2 regions of the Thorsellia kenyensis genome follow, and region 2 is predicted to be linked to the other one. Evidence: predicted binding sites of a transcription regulator. Region 2 holds the regulator's gene; the other holds the start of a gene.

Region 1 (3,421 bases), on a different contig from region 2:
TTCACAAAAACTGGTATTTAGGGCCGCTTTTCTGCCAGCACCACTAACCCCACTGGTTGCGTTGATTATCGGTTTCATGGATAAATCCAATAATCCCGCCTCAATGAGCGGTTTTAATGCTAATTGAGAGGCCGTAGGGTAGCACCCTGGCACAGCCACTAAAGAGGCTTGGCTTAATGCGTCTTGCGCAAATTCGGCTAAGCCATAAACTGCTTTATTTAAATACTCAGGGTATGCATGAGAGAAGCCGTAATAGGTAGGATAAAACTCAGTACTCGGAACCCTGAATGCACCTGATAAATCAAATACACACACTCCTTTTTGTAAAAAAATAGGGGCTATGTCATGGCTAACTTCATGTGCGGTTGCTAAAAAGACAACATCACATGATTCAGCAACCTTTTCAATATCATTAAGAGGATAAATCTCTTTGTCTAATACGCCTCTAAATTTAGGATATAAAGTAGAAAGTGATTTTCCTGCATCGGCACTATTCGCAGAAACATATAATCCAACTAAATCACACTCAGGGTGTTTATTTAAAAAAAACGCTAACTCAGCCCCTGCATAACCGCTTGCCCCTATAATGACAATTTTTTTACGCGAATTACTCACAGCTCACTCCTTTATTTTAAGTATTTCTAAAGTTTGTATTGAACAAATTCTACGAGGTAAAATGACCGCTTTGAACTATAGCCCGTTTAATTTGCTTTTAAAATGCTAATAGTAGATTACCTGCAATAAAAAACATCACCACCCCAATGAATATATCTAGATACTGCCAGCTCTTTTTATTTATGAAAAAAGGGCGTAAAAATTTGGCCAAAAAACCTAGACCAGTAAAAAATACCACTGAAGCAAAACATGCACCTAAACCAAATAGCCATGCATTTTCCTTATACTGACTTGCAATGCCACCCAACAATATAACGGTATCTAAATACACATGTGGATTTAAAAAAGTAAAGGCTAAACAAGTGCCTAAGACAACTTTTAAGGGAAGTTTATGACTATCCGAAGACAATTCCATAAAACTGGTTGCTTTATAAGCTGAGATAAAGCGTAGAATAGCATACGCGCATAAAAATACGATCCCAAATACCCTCGTAATATCAATTACCAGAGGATACTTTTCAACAACAATATAAAAACCACTGACCCCAATCGTAATCAACAGTGCATCACTAAGTGCACAACAGATAATGACGGGAAGCACATGTTGTCCAAGTAAACCTTGCCTTAAAACAAAGGCATTTTGTGAGCCTATTGCAACAATTAAAGAAAGACCGAGCAGAAAACCTTCAAACCAAATAGCCATATTTCTCCGAAAGTGGACTGATGAATCACTTAAGATCATAAACCTTTAGACCTATACGATCTATGAAAATCATTCGCCCCAAAATTTTACACAATATAAAAAAATGTATCGCCATCGACTAGTATATCGTTACGTTGAACTAACCATTCTTTGAACAAAACAACCTCAATTCTATTAAATGCCAAATAAGCAACGCGACCTTACGAATTCCTATTGCACCTCTAGTCGTAATGTATTAAAGTCCATTAATTAATCTTGTAATATAATAACATTAACTTGCATTTTTATGCAAAAATTTAGCATAATATATCACGCATACCCGTGCTGTTTTTCTTATAAACTAGAGGACTTTTCTTATGGCATCGATTCCTAAATTCCATTCTCTCTATGAAACATTGATTGCGATTCCCACTGTAAGTGCTGAAGATATTCAATTAGACTTCCCTAACCTGCCTCTGATAGAAAAACTAGCTGAATGGTTTGAAAGCTTAGGTTTTGAAATATCAATCACTAAGGTACCTGAATCTCGAGATAAATATAATCTTCTGGCCAGTTTTTATCCTAGCAATGGGGTAAAAAATGGTGGATTGTTATTAACAGGACATACCGATACAGTTCCTTTTGATGAAGGGCGCTGGACACAAGATCCTTTTAAACTGACCTTAAAAGACGACAAGCTGTATGGACTGGGTACTGCTGATATGAAAGGTTTTTTTGCATTTATCTTAGATGCAGTAGCCCAACTTGATAGCAAAAAATTCACCAAACCACTGCATATTTTAGCGACAGCCGATGAAGAGATAACCATGGCAGGGGCTCGTTATTTTGCAGCCAATACACTCATCAGACCTGATTTTGCAATCATTGGAGAACCAACTTCTTTAGAGCCTATTCGAGCACATAAAGGTCATGTAGCCCATAGTCTTAAAATAGTAGGACACTCTGGCCACTCAAGCAATCCAGCTTTAGGTGTTAATGCCATCGACTTGATGCATGAATCGATAGGAAAGTTGATTGAATTGCGTGAAGAGCTCAAAGAAAAATACCAAAATGCTTCATTTACTGTACCTCATCCCACGATGAATTTTGGCTATATCAATGGAGGCGATGCAGCGAACAGAATTTGTGCGTGCTGTGAACTTCATCTGGATATTAGACCTTTACCTGGTCTGAAATTAGATGAATTAGATGGGCTAGTCGCAAAAGCATTAAAACCAGTAACTGATAAATACCCCGGTAGATTAAGTATTAAGCAGATGCACGCAGCAATTCCAGGTTATGAGTGCGAAACTGCACATCATCTGGTTCAAGAAATAGAAAAACTTCTAGACAAACGCACAGATGTTGTTAATTACTGTACTGAAGCACCTTTTGTACAAACTCTTTGTCCGACTTTGGTGTTAGGTCCAGGATCTATAGATCAAGCGCACCAACCCGATGAATATATTGATACTGCTTTTATAGAGCCTACCAAAAAAGTACTTACCGATTTAATAAGCCACTTTTGTATGAACTCTACTGAACAAGAATGAATTTTTAAATAATTATCGTTTATCAATCAATTAACTAATGGGAGTCTCATGAACGAACAATATTCAGCAATGCGTAACCATGTCAGTATGCTTGGCAGTATGCTTGGAGAAACAATAAAAGAAGCACTCGGAGACAAAATTCTAGACCGAGTTGAAAATCTGAGGTTACTTTCTAAGTCTTCAAGGGCTGGTAATAATGCGGACAGACAAGCTTTATTAAATGCGCTTGAAAATCTTTCTACCGAAGAGTTGTTACCCGTTGCAAGGGCATTCAGTCAATTTTTGAATCTCACGAATACTGTTGAACAATACCATAGTATCTCTCCTAAAGCAGGAAATACCACCACCCCACAAATTATTGAAGCACTTCGTACGCGATTAAAAGCGCAAGAAGTCAATGTAAGCGATATTGTAGAAGCCATTAAAAATTTGTCGATTGAACTTGTTTTAACCGCCCATCCGACTGAAATTACACGTCGCACAATGATAAATAAGCTCATTGAAGTCAATAGTTGCCTAGAAGGACTCGATCATGCGGATATCACTGACTATGAACGCCAGCGGCTAATGA
Region 2 (3,421 bases):
TAGTACCCATTTCAAGACGGTAAGGGCGCATAAGATCTAGTGGTCTTAAAATCCCATATAAGCCAGATAATATTTTTAAATGATTTTGAGCAAACAATAAGTCTTGTTCGGTTAAAGACGAGGCATTTAGCCCCTGATAAACGTCTCCTTGAAAGGCAAATATCGCTTGCCTAGCCACGGTAAAATCTATTGATTTTTCCCATGAAGCAAAGCGTGCTACATTAAGAGAAGCAAGCTTATCACTGATTTTCATTAAACGGGCTAACTCATCAGGGGCCAATTCTTTACAGACTTCAATTAATGCTTCAGAATTATCTAAAAACTGAGGTTCGGAATAATTTAGGCTTGGTAAATCGGATTCATAATCCAATGTTTTAGCAGGAGAAATAAGAATTAATAGTGACATGAAAATTTACCCTCTGAATTAAAAAACCGAACTATTTGGACTCGGTTTGTTCGGCTCGTTTAGCACGCATTCTTCTCAATTCTTTAGGATCGGCAATCAAGGGTCGATAAATTTCAATCCTATCACCTGATTTTACAAAATCATCTAATTTGACAATACGACTAAAAATACCCACCTTAACTTCATTAATATTTATTTCTTCGCAATAACTAAGTAAAGGGGATTTAAGAATAGCGTCTTTGACGGTATCAAGACTATTTACAGAGACATCGAACAAATATTGTTTATGAGGTAAAGCATAAACGACTTGAATTGTAAAATTTTCCATAAAAATTAATTATAAATTGCCTTAGCTCTGGCAACGAATGCATTAACCATATTAATGGCAAGTTCATTGAATACCTTGCCAAATGCAAGTTCTATGAGTTTATTAGTAAACTCGAACTGCAAATTAAATTCTATCTTACACGCATTTTCAGCCAAAGAAGTGAATACCCACTCTCCTGTAAGATGTTTAAAAGGGCCATTGACTAAATTTAATTTTATTAACTGACTATCATGAAGCTCATTTCGAGTGACGAATGTTTTTTTTATGCCTAGCTTTTCTACATCCATGGAAGCTACCATTTCATTTTCTAGATGACTAATAATATTAGCCCCTACACAACCAGGAATAAATTGTGGATAAGAAGGTACATCGTTAACTAAATCAAACATTTGCTTCGTGCTAAAAGAAACTAATGCTGATCGACTGATACTAGGCATATTTACGGTCCAAAAATTTAAAGTCAAAAAGCATCAAAGCTTAATGACTTCTAAAAGAATTAATATATTTATTAAGATTTAGCACGCTCAAAGGAGTCAAGTATCTCTTGACGAGCTGCTGCTGCATCAGCCCAACCATCAATTTTAACCCATTTACCGGCTTCTAGATCTTTATAATGAGAGAAAAAGTGTTCAATACGAGCTTTTAATGAAGAAGGTACATCGTCAATATCTTGAATATGCCCATAATCTTTACTCATTTTTTCATGAGGGACGGCGATTAGTTTAGCATCTTCACCAGCATCATCTGTCATCTTCAATACACCTACGGGACGACAACGGATAACTGATCCTGGCTGTAAAGGAAAAGGCGTTGGCACTAAAACATCTACCGGATCGCCATCTAATGATAAAGTGTTATTAATATAGCCATAGTTACATGGATATGACATAGATGTCCCCATAAATCTATCTACAAAGAGTGCGCCTGTTTCTTTATCAATTTCATATTTAACAGGATCAGCATTCGCTGGAATTTCAATTATAACAAAAATATCATCTGGCAGTGATTTACCTGCAGGTACGTTCAGTAAACTCATCTTTTATCCTTTTAAAAAACTTGTAAATATAAATGTTGTATTTTATTAGAAGTGTTTATACAGACCAATAAAACTTGTCTTGCGTTTAAATACTCAACGCCTCTTCTAATTTTAAAGGGGATTTATGATTTAAGCAATTAGAACCTGTGTAAACATTAAAGTTCTTGCTCGAATAACTCTAAAATAGACTGATAAAGTTGTTTTACGGAGACTTTTTTAGTAGGTGTTGTGAAAATAGTATCATCCCCAGCAATATTACCTAAAATCCCTCCATTTTTACCCAAAGAATCAAGTAGGCGAGCTATTAGCTGTGCTGCACCGGGGCTGGTATGAATGACAACTAATGAATCGTTATAATCCACATCAAGAACTAAATTTTTTAAAGGACTGGTTGCAGTTGGAATACTGCCATCTTGAGGTAAACAATATACAACTTCCTGTTTAGCATTACGCATTCTTAAAGCGCCAAATTTAGTCAGCATCCTAGAAACTTTAGATTGATTGATATTAAATCCTTTATTTTGTAATGCAGCAACAATTTCACTTTGCGAGCCAAATTTTTCTTCTTTCAAAATAGCTCTAAATGCTTTAATTAAATCATCTGGTTTTGCTGTCATATGTAATTTCCTGTAGGAACATAGAATGAAAAATTTCACTTATTTCTACCGATTATACTAAATTATCGTAGGGTACGCTTAAATATTCACAAAAATTAACAATATATGCATTTTGCTTCTAAGGAAATATAAAATTGAATAAAATTCAGAGTTAGGAATTGAGTATTTGTGTAAAAAGTAGGGCTTTGAAAGATATAAAAAACGCTCCCGGAGGAGCGCTTAGAATAACAAAAAACTTAACGTTTTCTTTTAGAACTTTTCTCTTGCATTTTAACAAGCTCAATAACTTTAAGTTTAGCTAAAGCACGAGATAATTGTGCTTCTGCTTCTGCTTGATCTATATCGCTTGCATGCTTAGCAAGTTGTGCTTCAGCACGCTGTTTAGAAGCTAAGGCACGTTCTTCACTAATCTCTTCGCCGTAAATAGCTGAATCAGACAGTACAATAACACGTTTAGGTTGCACCTCAAGAATACCACCACTTAGGTAAATTAACTCTTCTGTGTCATCTTTCTTAACAATTCTGACTAAACCCGGCTTTATCGCAGTAAGCAAAGGTGTGTGATCAGGATGAATACCAAGCTCACCTTCACTCCCCGTGATTTGGATTCTCTTAGCTTCTCCATTAAACAAAGAAGCCTCAGCACTCACTACATCTAGTATAAAAGTCTTTGCCATATTTTTCTCCATCACCCACTGATATCAATGGGTGTGACTTTTTACGATTTCATTTTTTTTGCTTTTTCTAATACTTCGTCAATGGAGCCGACCATATAGAATGCTTGTTCAGGAATATCATCGTACTCGCCATTCATAATTCCTTTAAAGCCCCTGATTGTTTCGCTTAAAGGTACATATTTACCTGGCGAACCGGTAAATACTTCAGCAACGAAGAAAGGCTGAGATAAGAAACGTTGAATTTTACGAGCTCTTGATACGACTAACTTATCATCTTCAGATAATTCATCCATACCTAATATAGCGATGATATCTTTCAACTCTTGATATCTTTGAAGTATTGTTTGCACTCCACGA

Evidence for each region. The regulator ArgR, encoded in region 2, controls arginine synthesis, uptake and breakdown. The targets are predictions, from matches to a motif close to ANTGAATAAAAATACANT.
Region 1: argE (acetylornithine deacetylase) is a predicted target of ArgR. The motif match lies at 1,594-1,611, and genes of this name have one in related genera.

The regions. Positions count from the first base shown of each region.
Region 1 covers NZ_JBHLXE010000100.1:72,068-75,488, forward strand. The annotation lists gene argC (N-acetyl-gamma-glutamyl-phosphate reductase) at 1-594, opposite strand, end outside; gene ACFFIT_RS09760 (LysE/ArgO family amino acid transporter) at 713-1,318, opposite strand; gene argE (acetylornithine deacetylase) at 1,675-2,850, shown strand; gene ppc (phosphoenolpyruvate carboxylase) at 2,899-3,421, shown strand, end outside.
Region 2 covers NZ_JBHLXE010000108.1:18,915-22,335, reverse strand. The annotation lists gene yaaA (peroxide stress protein YaaA) at 1-406, opposite strand, end outside; gene ACFFIT_RS11345 (RnfH family protein) at 438-734, opposite strand; gene ACFFIT_RS11340 (SRPBCC family protein) at 740-1,171, opposite strand; gene ppa (inorganic diphosphatase) at 1,243-1,770, opposite strand; gene argR (transcriptional regulator ArgR) at 1,926-2,387, opposite strand; gene ACFFIT_RS11325 (F0F1 ATP synthase subunit epsilon) at 2,624-3,064, opposite strand; gene atpD (F0F1 ATP synthase subunit beta) at 3,106-3,421, opposite strand, start outside.